One region of the Marinovum sp. PR37 genome, then DNA from elsewhere that is predicted to be linked to it. Evidence: riboswitches for the same ligand, from Rfam matches in the RefSeq annotation. Region 1 holds a riboswitch; each other region holds the start of a gene.

Region 1 (4,888 bases):
CGAGGTGGCGAGGGCCGCCTGAAACACCGGCACGCCGGCGGCGTCGAGCACCGAGGCCCCGGCCGCGCCACGGCCGGAAAAGGCGGTGAGATTGACAATGGCGTCGGGCGATTGCGCGCTGACCGTGGCGCGCAGGTCTTCGGTCAGTTCCGGCAGCTTGAGCGAGGGTGCGTAGAGCCCGATGACTTCGGCGCCCGCGGCCCGGAAGGCGGCAAACAGCGCCTCGACCGGCGCCATGTCGGCCGCCACCAGATAGGAGCGGTAGAACACCAAGAGAAGCTTGCGGCCCGCCAGCGGCCCGTCCTGGACCGGTGCCGGGCGCGGCGGATCGGCATCGGGGGCCATCGCGCCGGTCTCGGGCGTCCAGAGCCCGATCGGCGGCAGCGCCTTGGAGCCGGGGACTGGAGCGGCATAGAGCCCCGAGGCCAGCGCCAGCTGCGCCAGCGCCGCCTGTGCGGCCACCGCGCCGCCGGTGTCGCAGAGATGCGCCAGCCGCCGGAGCGTCGAGACCGGCAGGGTCGAGACCGCGTCGAGCCGGGCATCCTCGCGGCCGTCCGCCGGCAGCACGGCCAGCGCGATGCCGCGCGACTGCGCCAGCGCGGAAAGCTGGCGCAGACCGTAATCCCAATAGGGCACGCCGCCGATCAGTCGGACCAGGATGCCCTTGGCCCCGGCCAGCGTCTGTTCGACGTAGGTGTCGACCGACAGCGGATGCTGCAAGGCCGCGAGGCTGGCCAGCCGCAGCGTCGGCAGCGCCCCGGCCGGCCCGCCGCCGCGATGCCAGGCGGCGGCGAAAGCCCCGAGGTCGCTGTCGGAGAACGACAGCACGACGAGATCGGCCGGGTCCTGCCCCAGGTCGACCGGCGTGCCGGTATCCTCCAGCCCGTGGCTCTCGCGAAAGACGACGTGCACCGGCGGGTTACTCCGCGGGCTGCGGCGCGAGGTCGGTCAGCGCGGCGCGGATTTCCTCCGGGCGCAGGTCGTCATGTTCGGCGATCACCACCAGCCGGCCCCGGCGGGCCTCGTCGGGGGCCCAGAGCCGGTCGAACTGGTGGCGCACCCGCGCGCCCACCGCCTGCACCAGTAGGCGCATCGGCTTGCCGGCAACCGAGGCATGGCCCTTGACCCGCAGGATGTTGTGGCTCTTGGCCAGGCGCTCGATCGCGGCAACCAGATCGGCGGCATCGGCCAGCTCGGGGAGGTCGACGACGATGCTTTCGAAATCCTCGTGATCGTGGTCATGCGGGGTGTCGTGGTGGCTGGGCCGTGCGTCGAGATCGCTCTCGGCGGCGGCGCCGAGGCCGAGGATGATGCGGGGATCGACCGCGCCTTCGGCGACCTCGACCACCGGCAGCACCCGCGGCGCCTCGGCGGCGATCAGATCCCTGGCCCGGGCGACGCCCTCCGGCCCGGCAAGGTCGGGCTTGGTCAGCAGCACGATGTCGGCGCAGGCGATCTGGTCTTCGAAGACCTCCGACAGCGGCGTTTCGTGGTCGAGGCTGTCGTCGGCCAGCCGCTGCGCATCCACCGCCGCGACGTCGGGGGCAAAGCGGCCCGCCGCCACCGCCTCGGCATCGGCCAGGGCGATCACCCCGTCGACCGTGACGCGGGCGCGGATCGCCGGCCATTCGAAGGCCTTGAGCAGCGGCTTGGGCAGGGCGAGCCCCGAGGTCTCGATCAGGATGTGATCGGGGCGCGGGTCGAGCGCCATCAGCGCCTCGATGGTGGGGATGAAATCATCCGCCACGGTGCAGCAGATGCAGCCATTGGCCAGTTCGACGATGTTCTCGGCCGGGCAGTCGGGAATGGCGCAGTCCCGCAGGATCTCGCCATCGACGCCGACATCGCCGAATTCGTTGACCACCACCGCCAGCCGACGGCCGCCGGGGTTCTTCATCAGATGGGTGATCAGCGTCGTCTTGCCGGCGCCGAGAAAGCCGGTGACGATGGTGACGGGGAGTTTGGCGAGATCGCTCATGGGTCAGGCGTCCTTGGGTGTGGCAATGATCGGGGGAATGCGGGTCAGGCAGTTGCGCTTGAAATGCTCGGGCCGTTCGCGCCAGGGGATCACCCCGTCGGCGGCCGCGTGATACTGTGCCGCCCCGGCCAGCAGCATTTCGGCGCCGTCAGTCTCGTCGACGTTGGAAAAGACATAGGTCCATTTCCCGGCGCCGCCGCGCAGGGCGACGGTGCAGGCGTTGGAACAGTTTTGCAGGCATTCCACCGGTGTCACCCGCAGCCCTTCGGGCGCACCGGTGGCGGTGATCCGGTCAAAGAGCACCTGGCCGGGGCGGCGGTCATCCTCGGGCGCGGCGCCCTTGCGGCGGCAGGTCACGCAGACCAGCAGCTCGGTTGTGGTGGCGGTGGTGTCCTGCTCGTGCGCAGAGTCTTTCATTCTCGCGTGCCCCATCGGCTTGGCAGACAGGGGTATCGGCGGAATGGTGGCCGGCAACGGACACACTCCGACACCGGCACACCCCGTCCGGTCTCATCAGTCGGGCTGGCAGGTCTCCCGGCTCACGGAATTCTGGGCCCGGGGCCCGGCGGTCGCTCTGCCTTCCCGGCCTGTCAGGCCAGTGGCTTCGAGCGCCCTTTTCCGTTCACGGTCGCGGGGGCGGCTGCGTTTGGCCCGGGCGTCCCGTCACGGGGCACCAGGGTTACACATTCCCTTTTCACCTGTTTACACAGGCACCAGCGTCAGGGCACATGGGACGAATTCCGTATACGAGTCAAGTCCGGAGATGGGGATGATCGAAGAGAAAAACGCGCGCCACGCCGAGAAGATGAAGAAGATCAAGGCCGCGCGCGATCGCATGATGGCGACCAAGACCGACGAGAAGGGCCTGATCCTCGTGCATACCGGCACCGGCAAGGGCAAGTCGTCCTCGGGGTTCGGGATGATCCTGCGCTGTATCGCCCATGGCATGCCCTGCGCGGTGGTGCAGTTCATCAAGGGCAATTGGATCACCGGCGAGGCCGAAATGATCCGCAACCGCTTTGCCGAGGAATGCCGGTTCTTCGTTTCCGGAGAAGGCTTTACCTGGGAAACCCAGGACCGCGCCCGCGACATCGCCGCGGCGCAGGCCGGCTGGGAGATCGCCAAGAGCCAGATCCTCGACCCCGAGATCCGGTTCGTGCTGCTCGACGAGATCAACATCGCGCTGCGCAACGATTATCTCGACATCGACGACGTGGTCGCGTTCCTGCAAACCCGCAAGCCGGAGATGACCCATGTCTGCCTGACCGGGCGCAATGCCAAGCCCGAGCTGATCGTGGCGGCGGATCTGGTGACCGAGATGACGCTTGTCAAACATCCGTTCCGCGATGGCATCAAGGCCCAGAAGGGCGTGGAATTCTGAGCCGGGGAGCCGTCGCATGCCGGCGCTGATGATCCAGGGCACCGGCTCCAATGTCGGCAAGTCGATGCTGGTGGCCGGGCTCTGCCGCGCCGCCCGTCGGCGCGGGCTGAGCGTGGCGCCGTTCAAGTCGCAGAACATGTCGAACAATGCCGCCGTGACCCCCGAGGGCGGCGAGATCGGCCGGGCGCAGGCGCTTCAGGCGCTGGCCTGCGGCCTGGCGCCACATGTCGACATGAACCCGGTGCTGCTCAAGCCCGAGACCGATATCGGCGCCCAGGTAGTGGTGCAGGGCAAGCGTCTGACCACCGCGCGGGCGCGCGACTACGGCCAGATGAAACCACGGCTGATGGCGGCGGTGCTCGAGAGTTTCGAACGCCTGAAGGCGGCGCATGATCTGGTGATCGTCGAGGGCGCGGGCAGCCCGGCCGAGGTCAACCTGCGGCGCGGCGACATCGCCAACATGGGCTTTGCCGAGGCGGCGGAGGTGCCGGTGGTGCTCTGTGGCGACATCGACCGGGGCGGGGTGATCGCGCAGATCGTCGGCACCCAAGCGGTGCTGCCCGAGGGTGACCGCGCCCGCATCGCCGGGTTTCTGATCAACAAGTTCCGCGGCGATCCGACACTGTTCGATGACGGGTACCGGATGATCGAGGCGCAGACCGGCTGGCGCGGCTTTGGCGTCGCGCCCTGGTTTCCCGAGGCCTGGCGGCTGCCGGCCGAGGATGCGCTCGACATTGCGCCGCCGCGCGGCCGCGACGGGCTGCATGTGGTCTGTCTCCAGTTCTCGCGGATCGCCAATTTCGACGATCTCGATCCGCTGGTGCAGGAACCGGGGGCGCGGGTCACCATGCTGCCGCCGGGCCGGGCCATTCCGGGCGATGCGGACCTGGTCATCCTGCCGGGGTCGAAATCGACCCGTGCCGATCTCGATTTCCTGCGCCGGCAGGGCTGGGATATCGACTTAGCGGCGCATCGCCGGCGCGGTGGCCGCATCCTCGGCATCTGCGGCGGCTATCAGATGCTGGGCCAGGTTGTGGCCGATCCAGAGGGCATCGAAGGGCCGCCGGGCGAGACCCCGGGGCTGGGGCTTCTGGACATCACCACGGTGATGGGCGGCGACAAGAGCCTGCGGCTGGTGCAGGCGTGCCATGCCACGTTGAAACAGGCGTTTCGCGGCTACGAGATCCACATCGGCCGTTCCGACGGCCCGGACCGACGGCGCCCATTTGCCGAGATCGCGGGCCAGCCCGAAGGCGCCTGTTCGGCCGATGGTCTGGTCAGCGGCAGCTATCTGCACGGCATGTTCGCCGATGATGGATTCCGCCGGGCCTGGCTGACGCAGCTTGGCGCGCGGGCCTCGGATCTCGGCTATGATGACGGTGTCGAGGCGACGCTGGATGCGCTGGCGGACCATCTCGAGACGCATCTCGACGTGGCGGGCCTGTTGGGGCTGGCGCGTTAGGCGGTGACGGTGGCGAAGGCCCGTTCGAGCTGCGGCCAGCGGTCGGCCGGTGGCAGCCCGAGGCGGA
Region 2 (4,888 bases), 170 kb from region 1:
AGAGACCGAATGTAGCTGGCCCGGCGCGGCCAGCATCATGGCAAGCTGGTCGGTGCAGAGGTTGATCGAGACAACCCTTCGCGGCGCCTCCTGCGCCTCGGCCGCCGCACCGATCAGCGCGGCGGCGAGCAGGAGTGCCTTACAGAGACGCACGGACCCCGAAATACGCGGCGCGATCCGATTGGCCATAGCCCGGCGCGGTCTGGTATTCCTCGTCAAAGATGTTCTCGATCCGCAGATAGACTTCGGCATCCTCCATGATCTCATAGGTCAGGGTGGAATTCACCACGCCGTAATCGTCCAGATCGTCGGCCCGGTTGCCGGCCCAGAGCCCGGTGACATTGAGCGAGGCGCGTTGCCCCAGATCCGCGGTCACGGAGGCCGAGGCCTGTTGGCCGGGCACAAAGGCCGACCAGCTCGAACTGTCGAGATCGGCGTCGGAAAAGCTGTCGGTCCAGGTATAGGAGCCGTCAAACCGCAGCCCCTCGCGCAGCGCGCCGCCAAAGGCCAGCTCCAGCCCCTGCCGGGTCGAAGTGCCCTCGGCCTGCACGTAACCGAAGGTGGTGAAAGAATAGTCGATGATGTCCTCGGCTTCGACATGGAAGGCGGTGGCGCGGACAAAGGCGGTCTCGCCGTAGCGCTTCTCGACGCCCAGATCAAAGCTCTTCGAGGTTTCGGGATCGAGATCGGGGTTGCCGGCAAAGCCGTCGTAAAGCTCGTAGCCCGAAGGCGCGCGGAAGCCGGTGGCGGCATTGGCGCGGAAGATCAGGTCATCCATCGGGCGATAGACGGCCGAGAGACGGCCGGTGGTATGGCCGCCAAATTCGGAATGCACGTCATGGCGCAGCGCGGCCGAGAGGTTCCACATCTCGTTCGGTGCCCAGGTCAGTTCGGCAAAGGTGCCGTTGACGGTGGTGTCCTGGCTCTGTCCGTCGACAAAGAGGCCGAAAATCGTGTGGTCCAGCGCCACGGCGGTGTCGAATTCCTCGATCGTGTGATCGGCGCCAAAGGCCAGCCGCGCGGTGGCGCCAAGATCGACGCCGCCCTGGTAGCGGTATTCCATCCGGGTGCCGGTATAGTCGAAGCGGTCGTCGGAGATGCCGCCAAAGCTGGCCGAGGTGCCTGTCAGCGTGCGGTCGATGCGGAACCAGGCGGCCGAGACCGAATGATCCACCGCGCCGGTGACGAAATCAAAGCCGATGCGGGCGCCGTTCTGTTTCTTGACCGTCAGCTCGTCGGGGCTGCCGTCAGATACCACGCCGCCCGAGGCCTCGTCATATTCATAGTCCGAGCGCTCGTCGAAGAACGACAGATGCATCACCAGATCGGGCGAGCCCAGTTCGTAAGAGCCGGCAAAGCTCAGCCGGGTGGCCGAAAAGCCGTCTTCCTCGTCATTGCCGTCGTTTTCGTCGGCGGCGGAAAATCCGTCCGAGCGGGCGTGAGAAAAGGTCAGCGCGCTGTCGTAGCCATCGCCGGCCGTGGTCAGGGTCACGGCGCTGCGCAGGGTTTCGTAGCTGCCGTATTCCGAGGCGATCTGCACGCCGAACCCGTCCTTGTCGGCGGTTTTGGTGGTGATGTTGATCACCCCGCCAAGCGCCTCGGAGCCATAAAGCGCCGATTGCGCGCCGCGCAGGATCTCGATGCGCGAGATGTCCGACGTCATCAGCCCGCCGAAATCAAAGGCCACCTGGGTGCCGCTCGGATCGGATACGTCGATACCATCGACGCGTACCTGGATGTTGTTCTGCCCGACGCCGCGAATCGAGACCCCGGCAGAGGTGCCCAGCGGGCCGGTGGCGCGGATCGTCACGCCGGGCTGGCGGGCGAGAAAATCGATCACTCGGGTCTCGCCGGTGGCCTCCAGGTCGTCCTCGGTGATCACGGCGGCGGAAACCCCGGTCTCGTCGGCGGGTGCCGCCTCGAGCCCGGCCGAAAGGATCAGCACGCCGAGATCATAGGCGTCGTCCTGGGCAAGAGCAGGGGTGGCACAGAGCGCGGAGAGCGCGGCGCTGGTCATCAGGGTGGAGCGGGTCATTTTGTATCCCTCGAAGGCCGGTCGGGCCGATTGACGTTTCGGAGGGAACAGCGCCCACCGTTTCAGTGAAGTCACCGCGACGGGGTTGCCGTTATCCGTGACGCGCCCCGCGTCGGGATAGGGTGAGCTCCTGGCAGGTCTCCTGACTTCGCGGGTCGTTGCATCCGCCGGGCCTTCCCGCGGCCGGTGGCCACAGTGGCAGTTTCCGAAGGTGCTCGCCGCTCACAGTTGCGGGGGCAGTCGCGGCTTTGCACCGCGTTCCCTTTTCACGAACCCCTTGCGAGGCCCGAACCAAGACAGGCTTCGTCTAATTGTGCCGGCTCAGCCTGGCAAGACGGCAATTCGCACGCCCCGTCACGCGGCTTCAGGTGCGGCATGGCGGCCACGCCGGCGCCTTTTTGGGAATCCATGGCCGCAGAGGGCCTGAATGGCCCTGGCGGGCGGGCGCGGCCCCGGCGGGAAATCAGGACCGCGCCGGGAAACCAAGGGACATACGGGAAATCGTGGGATGGATGGGAATTCATGGCACCGGCCCAATCCGGTGCGGCGACAGAATCAAGAATTGGCTCTCGATTCCGTGATTCGTGTGTGAGTCACAGCGCCGGAATTGCCAAAATCCGCAAAAGCAGGCGCGGCGGAATTTGGGGAAACGGGTAAATCACGGCGCTGCCCCGAAAATTCCGGGATTTCGTGGGAAAAAAGCCACAGCGCCTCAATTACTATATATGGTATGAGCAAAAAGCCGCTTCCGCTATAAATTCCAAAAACAGTATCAATTTTACCCCAAGATGTTGTTTTCCACAGGGGGTGTGGACAATATGATGTGGGTCTTTCCCAATTTTGCCTGTTGATTTCCATAATTTCCCATGGCATCCCTTATACCACGATGAGGGACGGAGATAGGGGCAGCAAACGACCCCGCAACCAACTCCGAACAAAAGCAAAAACAGGTTTCATACAGGCATCCGCCTTTCATCGTGAAACAGAGATCCGGCGCGCGGGCGAGCAGACATCCCCCCAGGTGGCGCGCGCAGCTGGACATCCCGCAAGAGCGGGACAGGCGGCGGGTTGATCAGTGGCAGCAGATCAATCCGCCGTTTTTACATCCAAGACATGGGGGGTTTCGCGGGGGCGCGGGCAAAGGACGGCAGGACAGTGAGCCGCAGGTTCAGAGGCGAAAGCCGCCACAAGGTGGATACAAAGGGCAGGGTGTCGATCCCGGCCCTGTTTCGCCGTGTGCTGGAAGCTGCTGATCCGAATTGGAAATCCGGCGAAAACCCCGAGCTCGTGATTGTCTACGGCGATCACCGGCGCAACTACCTCGAATGTTACACGATGGAGGCGATCGACGAGGTCGACGCCAAGATCGATGCCATGCCGCGCGGGTCGATGCAGCGCAAGATGCTGCAACGGCTGTTTCACGGCCAATCCTATCCCACCAACGTCGACGAGACCGGCCGCCTGGTCCTGCCCGCCAAGCTGCGGGACAAGATCGGACTGGAAAAAGAGGCTTTTTTCATCGCCGCAGGTGACACCTTTCAAATCTGGCACCCGGACACCTACGAGAAGGAAGAGCTGGCCAAGACCGAAGAGTGGCTCGACGAGCTGCCCGAGGATTTTGACCCGCTGTCCTTCCTCGATGGACCGGCAGAGGGAGCCTGAGCCATGGCCGCCGCTGCTGTCACACCCCCCGCGGCCCCGCATATCCCCGTTCTGATCCGACCGCTGATCGCGGCGGTCTCGCCGGTGGCGGGCACCTGGATCGACGGCACCTTCGGGGCCGGGGGGTATACCCGCGCCCTGCTTGACGCCGGCGCTGATGAGGTCGTGGCGATCGACCGCGACCCGCTGGCCTTTGAGCTGGCGGCCGACTGGATGGCCGGCTACGGCGCCCGCATCCGCCCGGAACAGACGGTCTTTTCCAAGATGGACGAGGTTGCCGATCAGGTGGACGGCGTGGTGCTCGATCTCGGGGTCTCCTCGATGCAGCTTGACCGGGCCGAACGCGGCTTTTCCTTCATGAAGGACGGCCCGCTCGACATGCGGATGAGCCAGGACGGCCCCAGCGCCGCCGATCTGGTCAATTCCGCCACCGAGCAGGACTTGGCCGAGATCCTCTATGTCTTCGGCGAGGAACGTGCCTCGCGCCGGATCGCCAGGAACATCGTCAAGGCCCGCACCGAAGCGCCGTTTGAAACCACGCTGCAACTGGCCGGGGTGATCGAACGTTCGCTGCCGCGCGCCAAGCCGGGGCAGAGCCATCCCGCAACGCGCTCGTTCCAGGCACTGCGGATTGCGGTGAACGACGAATATACCGAGCTGTTCGAAGGGCTGATGGCCGCAGAACGGGTGCTGCGGCCGGGCGGCCTGCTGGCGGTGGTGACCTTTCATTCGATCGAGGACCGGATGGTCAAACGCTTCCTTCAGGCCCGCGCCGGACATTCTGGCAATTTCAACCGATACGCGCCGCAGGTCGAGGCGGTGCCGGCCCAGTTCGAGATCGTCACCCGCAAGGCCGCCGGCCCCGACAAGCAGGAACTGGCCGAGAACCCGCGCTCGCGTTCGGCGCGGCTGCGGGTGGCCCGGCGCACCGAAGTGCCGGCCGGGGAGATCGACGCCAAATCCATCGCCATGCCGCAACTCAAGAGGACAAGGTAATGCGCTCCGTTCTGTATGTGATGACAGCGCTGACGGTGATCGGGCTGGCCTTCTGGGCCTACCACGAGAACTACGAAACGCAGGAAGCCATTGAAAAGACGGCCAAGCTTCAGAGCGAGATCGGTGCGGCCCGGGTCCGACTTTCGGTGTTGCGTGCGGAATGGGCCTATCTCAACCGGCCCGACAGGTTGCGCG
Region 3 (4,888 bases), 180 kb from region 1:
GCACCTTCCACGCGATCGGCGTCAAGCTGCTGCGCCGACACGCCGAGCTGGTGGGGTTGAAATCGAATTTCACCATCCTCGACACCGACGACCAGATCCGCCTGCTGAAACAGCTGCTTTCGGCGGCACAGATCGATGACAAGCGCTGGCCCGCCCGGCAACTCAGCCACATCATCGACAATTGGAAGAACCGGGCCTGGACGCCCGACAAGGTGCCCGCCGCCGAGGCCGGAGCCTTCAACAATCGCGGGGTTGAACTTTATGCCCAGTATCAGGCCCGGCTGAAAGAGCTGAACGCCTGCGATTTCGGCGATCTGCTGTTGCATTGCGTGACGATCTTCCAGACGCAGGAGGACGTGCTGGCCCAGTATCAACGCTGGTTCCGCTATATTCTGGTGGACGAATACCAGGACACCAATGTTGCCCAGTATCTCTGGCTGCGGCTCCTGGCGGGCGGTCACAAGAACATCTGCTGCGTCGGCGACGACGATCAGTCGATCTACGGCTGGCGCGGCGCCGAGGTGGGCAATATCCTGCGCTTCGAAAAGGATTTTCCCGGCGCCAAGGTGGTCCGGCTGGAGCAGAACTACCGCTCCACCCCGCATATCCTGGCCGCCGCCGGCGGGGTGATCGCCGGCAACACGGGGCGTCTGGGCAAGGAGCTCTGGACCGATGCGCCCGACGGCGAAAAGGTGCGGCTGATCGGCCATTGGGACGGCGAGGAGGAAGCCCGCTGGATCGGCGACGAGATCGAAGCGATGCAGGGTGGCACCCGCGGCATGCGGGGATTTTCGCTGGATGACATGGCGATTCTGGTGCGCGCCTCGCACCAGATGCGCGCCTTCGAGGATCGCTTTCTGACCATCGGCCTGCCGTACCGGGTGATCGGCGGACCCCGGTTCTATGAGCGGATGGAGATCCGCGATGCCATGGCCTATTTCCGCGTCGTGGTCAGCCCCGAGGATGATCTGGCCTTCGAGCGCATCGTCAACACGCCCAAGCGCGGACTTGGCGACAAGGCGCAGCAGACCATCCAGCGTCTGGCGCGCGACACTGGCGTGCCGCTGGTCGAGGGCGCGCGGCTGGCGGTGGAGAGCGGGGCGATCAAGGGCAAGGGCGGCAATGAACTGGCCCGGCTGCTCGACGGGCTTGCGCGCTGGGGCCGGATGACCGGCGAGAAGGACGTCAGCCACGTCGAGCTTGCCCAGATCATCCTCGACGAAAGCGGTTACACCACCCATTGGCAGAACGACAAGACACCCGAGGCGCCGGGCCGGTTGGAAAACCTCAAGGAGCTGGTCAAGGCGCTGGAGGAGTTTGAGAACCTGCAAGGCTTTCTCGAACACGTCAGCCTGATCATGGACAACGAGAGCGAAGAGGCCGGCGCCAAGGTGTCGATCATGACGCTGCATGCCGCCAAGGGGTTGGAGTTTCCCGCGGTCTTCCTGCCGGGCTGGGAGGATGGGCTTTTTCCCTCGCAGCGCAGCATGGACGAGAGCGGCCTCAAGGGCCTGGAGGAGGAGCGACGGCTGGCCTATGTGGGGATCACCCGCGCCGAGGAGGTCTGCACCATCAGCTTTGCCGCCAACCGGCGGGTCTTTGGCCAATGGCAGTCGCAGCTGCCGTCGCGCTTTGTCGATGAGCTGCCGGAGGCGCATGTCGATGTGCTCACTCCACCGGGGCTTTATGGCGGCGGCATGGCCGGGCAGAGCTTTGGCTCGGGCATGGAAAGCCGGGTGGCCGAGGCAAATGTCTACAATTCGCCCGGCTGGAAACGGCTTCAGGAGCGGCAGAGCCAGCGCCCGATGGCGCAGCCCAAAGAGAGCCGCAACACGGTGATCGACGCGACGGCGATCTCGAGCTTCACCATGGGCGAGCGGGTGTTCCACCAGAAGTTCGGCTATGGCGCGGTGGTGGGCATCGAGGGCGACAAGATCGAGATCGATTTCGAGAAGGCCGGCGTCAAGAAGGTGGTCGCACGCTTCATCAACGCCGCCGATGACGTGCCGTTCTGAGCCCGGACTTCGCCGACAATGATCCCGTCCCGGGACGCGCCGCGGGAGCTCTGGCCGGCGGATGCCGCGCCTGCCAAGAGGCCCCGGGTCAGGCCCGGGGCCCTGGCGTGACGGAGAATGGCGCCTCCACCGACTTTACGCTGTCTTGCGGCTCCGAATCCCCGTAGTCTGATCCGGCAAGGTGCCTGCGGTTCTGCCGCGGGAGAATTGGGAAGCCGGTGAAAGACCGGCGCTGCCCCCGCAACGGTATGGCCGGGGGATGTGGTCAGTACCACTGGGCGTCACGCCCGGGAAGGGGCCGCATCCGCAATCCCGCCGAGCCCGGAAACCAGCCTTCGCAGTGACGTCAAACCGCGGGTGGCGGGCAGGGCGCGGGGTCGGGCGCATTGCCTTGCCGCCGTTTCCTCTCTGCCTGCCCGTTCTGCATCAAGGCCACGGGGCGTGGCGGAAAGGATCGAGATGACCAGACCTCTCACCGCAGCAAACGGGAGGGCCGCAGCATGATGCTGGCCCGTATTCTTGCCGATCTGCGCCATGCCGAGACGGGGACCGCGCCCGAGGCCGCGGCGCGCGCCGGTTTTGTCCGCTGGGTGCTGTCGCTGCCACCCGGGGTGCCGGTTTCGGCCGCGGCGGCGGCCGCGGCCGTGCGGGTCCGGCCGCAGGCCGGGCAGGGTCGGGCGGTGGCGCTGTTTCTGAAGTGTCTGGACGAGGCTTGTGTCACGGCGAATATCGCGCCGGAGCGGCGCGGTGGCGCCCGGGCGCGGCGACGGGGGCGCGCGTGACTTCGGACCCCGGAAAGGAACCCCGAAAATAAGAACGGCGGCACGGGAGGTGTGCCGCCGTCTTATTTTGACCGACGCTCCTGAATGGGAGGAGACGAAGCGTCAGTGCCGGTCGGACCTCAGGCCATTTGGGAGGAGGAGCCTTCGGTCCGGGTATTCCCGACCGCAAAGGGAGGAGAGCGGCGGGAAATTCTATGTCTTTGCCGGCGTCACGCATCCGGCGTGGCGGCGGGCCGGAGCCCTGAAACTGTCATGCCCCCGGGGGGAAGAACGGCGGCACGGGAGGTGTGCCGCCGTCTTTTCAACACCAGCGCTCCTGAATGGGAGGAGACGAAGCGCCGGCTGGAGCGGACCGCGGGCCTATTGGGAGGAGGGGCCTTTGGTCCTGGTATTCCCGACCGCTATTGGGAGGAGGGCGGCAGGGAATTCTGTCTGGGCCGCTTGCCGGCCCGGTGTAAAAGGCGGCGACATCAGGGAGGAGGAGAGATGTCGCCGCTGAGACACAGAAGACTCAGGGAGGAGGAGAGAGCCTTCTGATCCGGTATCAGTTATAGGCTGCGTGATAGGCCACGCGGCGGATTTCGCTGCGGCTCAGGCCGAGATCGGCGAGCTCGCGGTTCGACAGGCCTTGCAACTCGTTCATGGTTTCCCGATACACGCGGTACTGTGCATAACGTGCGGTGAGGGACTTGAGCGCAGCCTGGAAGCGTTTGTTCAGTCCGGCCTGAACGGGGGTGTTCGTGGTGATGTCTGCCATGGCGTTTCGCCTTTGTTGTCGTCAGTGTCTGTTCGTTTCGTTGACATCAATGTAGTCGAATGCTGCGTGCGCACAATCCCAAGTGCGATCAATGCTGCTATGCAGCAATTGCATGTGTAAGCGCTTAGACGCGAGTAGACCTTAAGACTAAAGTCGTAATTTACTCGCATAGGTTGAATATCGCGGTTTTGTGAGGTGATACGCGGCACCGCGACCCAGATTGGGGCAGGAAAATCATGGAAGAGATCATCCGAAAAGAGCTGGCTAGGTTCGAGATTCCCGGTGGCGGAGACCTGATCTCGCGCGATTTGATTCGAGCGCTGAATATCGAGGACGGTGTGGTGCGCTATGTGATCGAGGCGCCCTCGCCCGAGATGGCCCGCCAGATGGAGCCGCTGCGCGCCGCGACCGAACGGGCCGTGGCTTCGATCTCCGGCGTGCGCGAGGTGCATGCGGTGCTGACCGCGCATGAGGCCAAGGCCCCGCCGAGCCTCAAGGTCGGCGGCCATCCCAAGCCCCAGGCCGGCCCGATGAAACCCGCGGGCGTCAAGCGCATCATCGCCATCGCCTCGGGCAAGGGCGGGGTGGGCAAATCCACCGTTTCGTCGAATCTCGCCGTGGCGCTGGCCCGCGCCGGCAAGAAGGTGGGCCTGCTCGACGCCGATATCTACGGCCCATCACAGCCGCGCATGATGGGCGTGTCGCAACGCCCCGCCAGCCCCGACGGCAAGATCATCGAACCGTTGGTGGCGCATGGCGTGACCATGATGTCGATCGGGTTGATGCTCGATCCGGCCAAGGCGGTGGTCTGGCGCGGTCCGATGCTGATGGGGGCGTTGCAGCAGATGCTGGGGCAGGTTGCTTGGGGCGAGCTTGACGTGCTGCTTGTCGATCTGCCGCCGGGCACCGGTGACGTGCAGCTGACGCTGTGCCAACGCTCCGAGCTGTCGGGGGCCATCGTCGTCTCGACGCCGCAGGACGTGGCGCTGCTGGATGCGCGCAAGGCGGTGGACATGTTCCATACCCTGAAGACCCCGATCCTGGGAATGATCGAGAACATGTCGCTGTTCCATTGCCCGAGTTGCGGCTTCGAGGCGCATATCTTTGGCCATGGCGGCGCGGCGCAGGAGGCCAGCGACATGGGCGTGCCGCTGCTGGCGCAGCTTCCGATCGATCTCGACACGCGGCTGGCCGGTGACAGCGGAACGCCGGTGGCGGCGGGAACCGGGCCGATGGCCGAGGCCTATGCGCAGCTGGCCCAAGGCATGATTCGCGGCGGGCTGGTCTGAAGGGCGCGTGCCGATAGGAGAGGCCGGCAACCTCTAGCGGAGGCT
Region 4 (4,888 bases), on a different contig from region 1:
TGCGACCATGAAGACTCCTCCAGCCAAGGCTGAAGCCAGTATCAGGCGGCCATGTGCAGGGCCGACCAGAAAACGAGTCGCATGGGGAATGACCAGCCCGACGAAGCCGACAGCACCCACCATGCTGACCACCGTCGCGGTCAGAAATGCGGTGACCGCAAAGAGTTCAAGGCGAACGCGCGCGACATCCACGCCCAGCGAAGCAGCGGCGTCCTCGCCGAAGGCGAAGGCATCAAGCGCCCTGGCACGGTAGAGACAGATGGCCAAGCCAATGACCACGATCGGGAAGGAAAGCCAGGCATCCGGCCAACGGATGCTGCCAAGGCTTCCCAAAAGCCAGAACAGGATCCCTTGCGTCTGTTCGGCATTGGCCGAAGACGTGACGATGAAGGAAGTTACCGCATTGAAGAGCTGCGAACCCGCAATACCCGCGAGTATAATGCGCTCGGTCCCGCCACCGGTTTCACGCACCAGGATTGCGACGAAGAGAATGGCCACCGTCGCGCCCACAAAGGCACCTGCGGAGACGGACAGCGCCCCCGCGCCGAGCGCCAGAACAATCACCGTGACCGCGCCGGTCGATGCCCCTGCCGAAATACCAAGCAAATATGGTTCGGCCAGCGGATTGCGCAATAGAGCCTGAAGAACGGTGCCACAGACCGCCAGAGCCGCGCCGACACAGATCGCAACGGCGGCACGGCTGAGACGATAGTGCCAGATGATGCCTTCCCGGATCGGATCGACTTCCAGATCCAAGCCCAGAATACGGTTGGCCAGCGTTCGGGTCACGTCACGGGGCGTTACCGCAATCTCGCCCAGCAAAATGGCCCCCGCCGTAGCAAGGACCAGAGCCACGGCCGAGAGCAGCAGAAACGGCCCAAGGGCCATCCTGCGCGACCTGGGCGCGGGGCGCGCCTCGGCGATCACCGTGCTTGGCCGAAGGCTCGTAGGCCGGCGGCAAGCGTTTCGACCCCATCTACCGCTCGCAGAGTCGGGTTCATCGACTGAGCGTCCATTTCAATCAACCGGCCATTGCGCACTGCGCTCAGCTGACTGGCCACAGGATCGCTTTGCAGGAACGCGCGCTTGGCGGCGACGTCATCGGCCGGCAGACGGCGCCGATCCATCTTTCCCAGCACGATTACATCCGGGTCGAGGCCCGAAATTGTTTCCCATCCCACCAGCGGCCATTCTTCTTCCGAGGTGATGACATTGCGAACCCCGACGACATCCGAGATCCAAGCCGGGGCCCCGTAACGGCCGGCCACATAGGCTTCTCCCTCGGTCTGCGGTGAGGAAAACCAGAAGAGAACCGAAACGTCGCGTGCTTGCAGCCCGCGTACATGTGCCTTTGCGGTTTCGATCCGCGCCGCGTTGCGTTCGATCAGAGCCGCACCGGCGCCCGACACATCGAAAATGCCGGCAAGCTCAGCAATCTCGCGGGATAGTAGGTCCATGGACCAGGCCTGAGACCGGGCTCCGTCACCGCTGCCGGTGCTGAAATCGCTTTTGGCGCATTCGGCCGGCGACACATAGGTGGCAATGCCGAAATCTCCGAACTGGGAAAAGGTGCCGACCCGCGCCTGTTCGGGAGCGATGTCGTTGATCCACTGACTCGCGACGAAATCGGGGCGGGTGTCCAGCACCGCTTCGAAACTGGGCGAGTTATCCGCCAGCCGCGGCAAGGCTTGGCCCTGCTCGGCCAATTCCTCTGGCAAAGGCGCCAGCCAGATTGCGCTACCGACGATCTTGTCGGCCAGGCCGAGCGAGAGCAGGATTTCGGTTGTGCCCTGTCCGATCGCCACCACGCGCTCCGGAACTGCATCCAGGATCAAGTCCCTCTGGCAGTTGCGGATTTCAAGAGGATAGGTGGTTGCCTGGGCCTGAACCCGCAAGGCAGTTGATGCGAGAATGGCAGTTGCAAGCACACAGAGGATACGACCGCGGCCGCGAGCTATTTGGATCATTGACGCTCCTTTTCCGGACACCCCGTCCGGTGCGCATTGAAATTTCGGCTCTGCTCCATCGCAGGCCGGAACGGCAGGTCTCCTGACTCGCGGCCATCGTTCCAACCCGCCTTCCCGTGCCTGTTCTGTGACACAGTGGCATCGCCCGACGGGCGAATGGGTCGAAACGGCCGCCTACAGTTGCGGGGGCAGTCCCGGAGTTCAAGCCAGAAGGCTTGGCACCGGGTTCCCTTTTCATCCCGATTGGGAACCGTTCGCGCCGGAAGTTCTTCTTCACAACCTGGTTTGTCAAGCCGGATTATTCCGGTGGCGAATTCAATCACCTGCCTGCAAAGGCGCGCCATTTTAAATCACAGTTTTTGAATGCCTTTTTGCGTGCTACTCCCCCATTTGACAATTGTCGGGGAGTAGCGGCTGCCAACCTGGCAGTCCCGAAACGCTTGCTCTGCTTTTCAACCCCGGCCGCGATAGGGCGGCACGCCTTGATCGGGCAGCCAGAGGCCCTCGGGACGCGGGGCGGTCTGCCAGAACACGTCGATCGGAATGCCGCCGCGCGGATACCAGTAGCCGCCGATCCGCAGCCATTGCGGTTCGAGGAAATCGACCAGGCGGCGTGCGATAGAGATCGTGCAATCCTCGTGAAACGCACCATGATTTCGAAAGGAGGTCAGGAACAGTTTCAGCGATTTCGATTCCACCAGCCAGGCGCCGGGTACGTAGTCGATCACCAGGTGGGCAAAATCCGGCTGTCCGGTCATCGGGCAGAGCGAGGTGAATTCCGGCGCTGTGAAGCGCACATTATAGGCCAGGTCGGCCTGTGGGTTGGGCACACGCTCCAGTTCAGCCTCTTCCGGGCTGGCGGGAATGCGGGTTTCGCCGCCAAGCTGCTTGAGATCGCTGTAGATATTTTCGGACATGGGGGCTCCTTAAGGTCAGACGCCGCGCTTGTTGCCCCAGATCAGGACATGAAGCTGCGGCAGGATGCGGGGGGCGAACCAGCCGTCGGCCATCGCGCTGTCGGTCAGCCATTCCAGCCGGGCAGACAGGGCCCGCAGATCGACCGGCGTGTCGGGGTCGACCTCGGCGTTGCCCGGCTGGAGGTAGAGCGGCAGGTCCGGGTGGCGGGCATGGGCGGCTTTGGCCCATTGGTAATCGGTCTCGTCGAAGACGACGATCTTCATCACCGACTGCCGCGCCGGCTTGCCGGCGGAGACACAGCCATCGAAGGCATCCCAGTCCACCGTTTCGCCGCTCGAGGGGGGTTTCGGCGACAAAACCAGCGTGTCGAGCTCCGCAAACCAATCTCTGGCCAAGGAACCTTGTGTCTCGCAGGCGAAGCGATACCCCGCCGCACGTCCCCGCGCGATCACCGGAGCGAAATCCTGGATCGCGGGATTGCCGCCGCTGATCGAGACCGTCAACGGCTGACCGTTCGAAAGACGCAGCACCTCATCCCAGATTTCCACGTCGCTCAACGGCGCCCAAGTATGGCGATACCGGCTTTCAACGGCATGCAGGCTGTCGCACCAGCTGCACCTGTAGTCGCAGCCACCGGCGCGGATAAAAACCGTGGGCTCACCGATCAATGCGCCCTCGCCCTGGATCGTCGGCCCGAATATCTCGGCGATGCGCAGGGTCATGGCCGGTACTCTGCCCAGGTTTTCGGCGTCTCGCTGATCATCACGGCGCTGGTCTCGGGCCAACGCGCGGCACACCAGTCGTAAAAATGGCGGGCCATGTGCTCGGCGGTGGAGGGCACATCGAAAATGTCATTCAGATGGCGATGGTCGAATTGATCGTCGATATAGCTCTTGAGCGGTTTCAGATCGTGGTAGTCGCGCACGAAACCGTCGTCATTCAGCGTTTCGGCGGCCAGTTCCACCACGACGACATAGTTGTGCCCGTGCAGCCGCGCGCATTGGTGGTCGGGCGGCAGATGCGAAAGCTGGTGCGAGGCGGAGAAGTGGAATTCCTTGCGGATGCGGAACATCAGGTGGCCTCCCGCTCGGCAATTGCTGTCGCCCAATACTCGGGATCGGCATAGGCGGTAGGGTCCGGAACACCGGCGATGTGAAACGCCTCGCGGCGCTCGACGCAGGTGCCGCAGCGGCCGCAATGCAGCGCGCCGCCCTTGTAACACGACCAGGTCTCGGCGAAGGGCGTGCCGTGGCGGGCGCCCTCGCGCACGATGTCGGCCTTGCTGCGTTCGACGAAGGGCGTGTGGAGGTGCACCTCGGCATAGCCGTCGAGCGCAGCCTGCTGCATGGCGTCGAAGGCGCGGGCGAAACCAGGTCGGCAATCGGGATATATGAAGTGATCGCCGCCATGCACCGCAGTCGCGACTGCCTCATCGCCGTTGGCGGCGGCGACTCCGAAACCGATCGCCAGCATGATGGCGTTGCGGTTCGGCACGACGGTGATGCGCATCGTGTCCTCGGCGTAATGGCCGTCAGGCACATCGATGTCGTCGGTCAGCGCCGATCCGGAGAGCGCGGCACCGATCCCGCGCATGTCCATCAGGTGATGCGGAACGCCGAGCCGCTGCGCCGCCGCGGCCGCGAAGTCGAGCTCCTTGCGGTGGCGTTGGCCGTAATCGAAGGACACCAGCCGGGTGAGTTGATGCTCATCGGCGGTGATATGAGCGAGCGACACGGAATCGAGTCCGCCCGAGCAGATGACGAGAGTTTTCATGTTGGGCCCTTGTTTTGGTATCCGGGTAGGCTGCGACCGGAATGGGCACCGTTTAGCCGAACCTCGGGTGGATGGCAATCCGAGGGGCGAGGTGGTCTCCCGGCGCTCTGCTCGACGCGCTGGATGAGACGGACTTATTTCTGACCAACACGGTGCATTCCGATCAAGCCTTCCAGTTCACCAGCCGGGAATGGCAGATGTTGCTTCGCCCGACCAACCTGGAACCCGGC

What was found. A riboswitch is a leader RNA that binds a small molecule or an ion and turns the genes downstream of it on or off. The one in region 1 is predicted to bind cobalamin.
Region 2: it holds a riboswitch for cobalamin, as region 1 does, so the genes downstream of both, PVW49_RS05610 (TonB-dependent receptor plug domain-containing protein) here and PVW49_RS04845 (DUF1636 family protein) in region 1, are expected to answer to the same signal.
Region 3: it holds a riboswitch for cobalamin, as region 1 does, so the genes downstream of both, PVW49_RS05640 (hypothetical protein) here and PVW49_RS04845 (DUF1636 family protein) in region 1, are expected to answer to the same signal.
Region 4: it holds a riboswitch for cobalamin, as region 1 does, so the genes downstream of both, PVW49_RS23065 (ABC transporter substrate-binding protein) here and PVW49_RS04845 (DUF1636 family protein) in region 1, are expected to answer to the same signal.

What each region holds. Positions count from the first base shown of each region.
Region 1 is NZ_JARAML010000004.1:58,100-62,987, reverse strand. Features, by position in the region: gene cobN (cobaltochelatase subunit CobN) at 1-912, opposite strand, end outside; gene cobW (cobalamin biosynthesis protein CobW) at 920-1,978, opposite strand; gene PVW49_RS04845 (DUF1636 family protein) at 1,982-2,395, opposite strand; cobalamin riboswitch at 2,486-2,711, opposite strand; gene cobO (cob(I)yrinic acid a,c-diamide adenosyltransferase) at 2,748-3,359, shown strand; gene PVW49_RS04835 (cobyric acid synthase) at 3,376-4,821, shown strand; gene cobD (threonine-phosphate decarboxylase CobD) at 4,818-4,888, opposite strand, start outside.
Region 2 is NZ_JARAML010000004.1:226,913-231,800, reverse strand. Features, by position in the region: gene PVW49_RS05615 (ABC transporter substrate-binding protein) at 1-153, opposite strand, end outside; gene PVW49_RS05610 (TonB-dependent receptor plug domain-containing protein) at 140-2,035, opposite strand; cobalamin riboswitch at 2,151-2,346, opposite strand; gene mraZ (division/cell wall cluster transcriptional repressor MraZ) at 3,191-3,697, shown strand; gene rsmH (16S rRNA (cytosine(1402)-N(4))-methyltransferase RsmH) at 3,701-4,693, shown strand; gene ftsL (cell division protein FtsL) at 4,693-4,888, shown strand, end outside.
Region 3 is NZ_JARAML010000004.1:234,208-239,095, reverse strand. Features, by position in the region: gene PVW49_RS05645 (ATP-dependent helicase) at 1-2,015, shown strand, start outside; cobalamin riboswitch at 2,178-2,366, shown strand; gene PVW49_RS05640 (hypothetical protein) at 2,516-2,797, shown strand; gene PVW49_RS05635 (DUF1127 domain-containing protein) at 3,342-3,554, opposite strand; gene PVW49_RS05630 (Mrp/NBP35 family ATP-binding protein) at 3,791-4,843, shown strand; gene PVW49_RS05625 (ABC transporter ATP-binding protein) at 4,877-4,888, opposite strand, start outside.
Region 4 is NZ_JARAML010000047.1:8,697-13,584, forward strand. Features, by position in the region: gene PVW49_RS23060 (FecCD family ABC transporter permease) at 1-888, opposite strand, end outside; gene PVW49_RS23065 (ABC transporter substrate-binding protein) at 924-1,967, opposite strand; cobalamin riboswitch at 2,023-2,237, opposite strand; gene queF (preQ(1) synthase) at 2,420-2,884, opposite strand; gene queE (7-carboxy-7-deazaguanine synthase QueE) at 2,900-3,607, opposite strand; gene queD (6-carboxytetrahydropterin synthase QueD) at 3,604-3,957, opposite strand; gene queC (7-cyano-7-deazaguanine synthase QueC) at 3,957-4,658, opposite strand; partial or broken gene PVW49_RS23090 (IS3 family transposase) at 4,811-4,888, shown strand, end outside.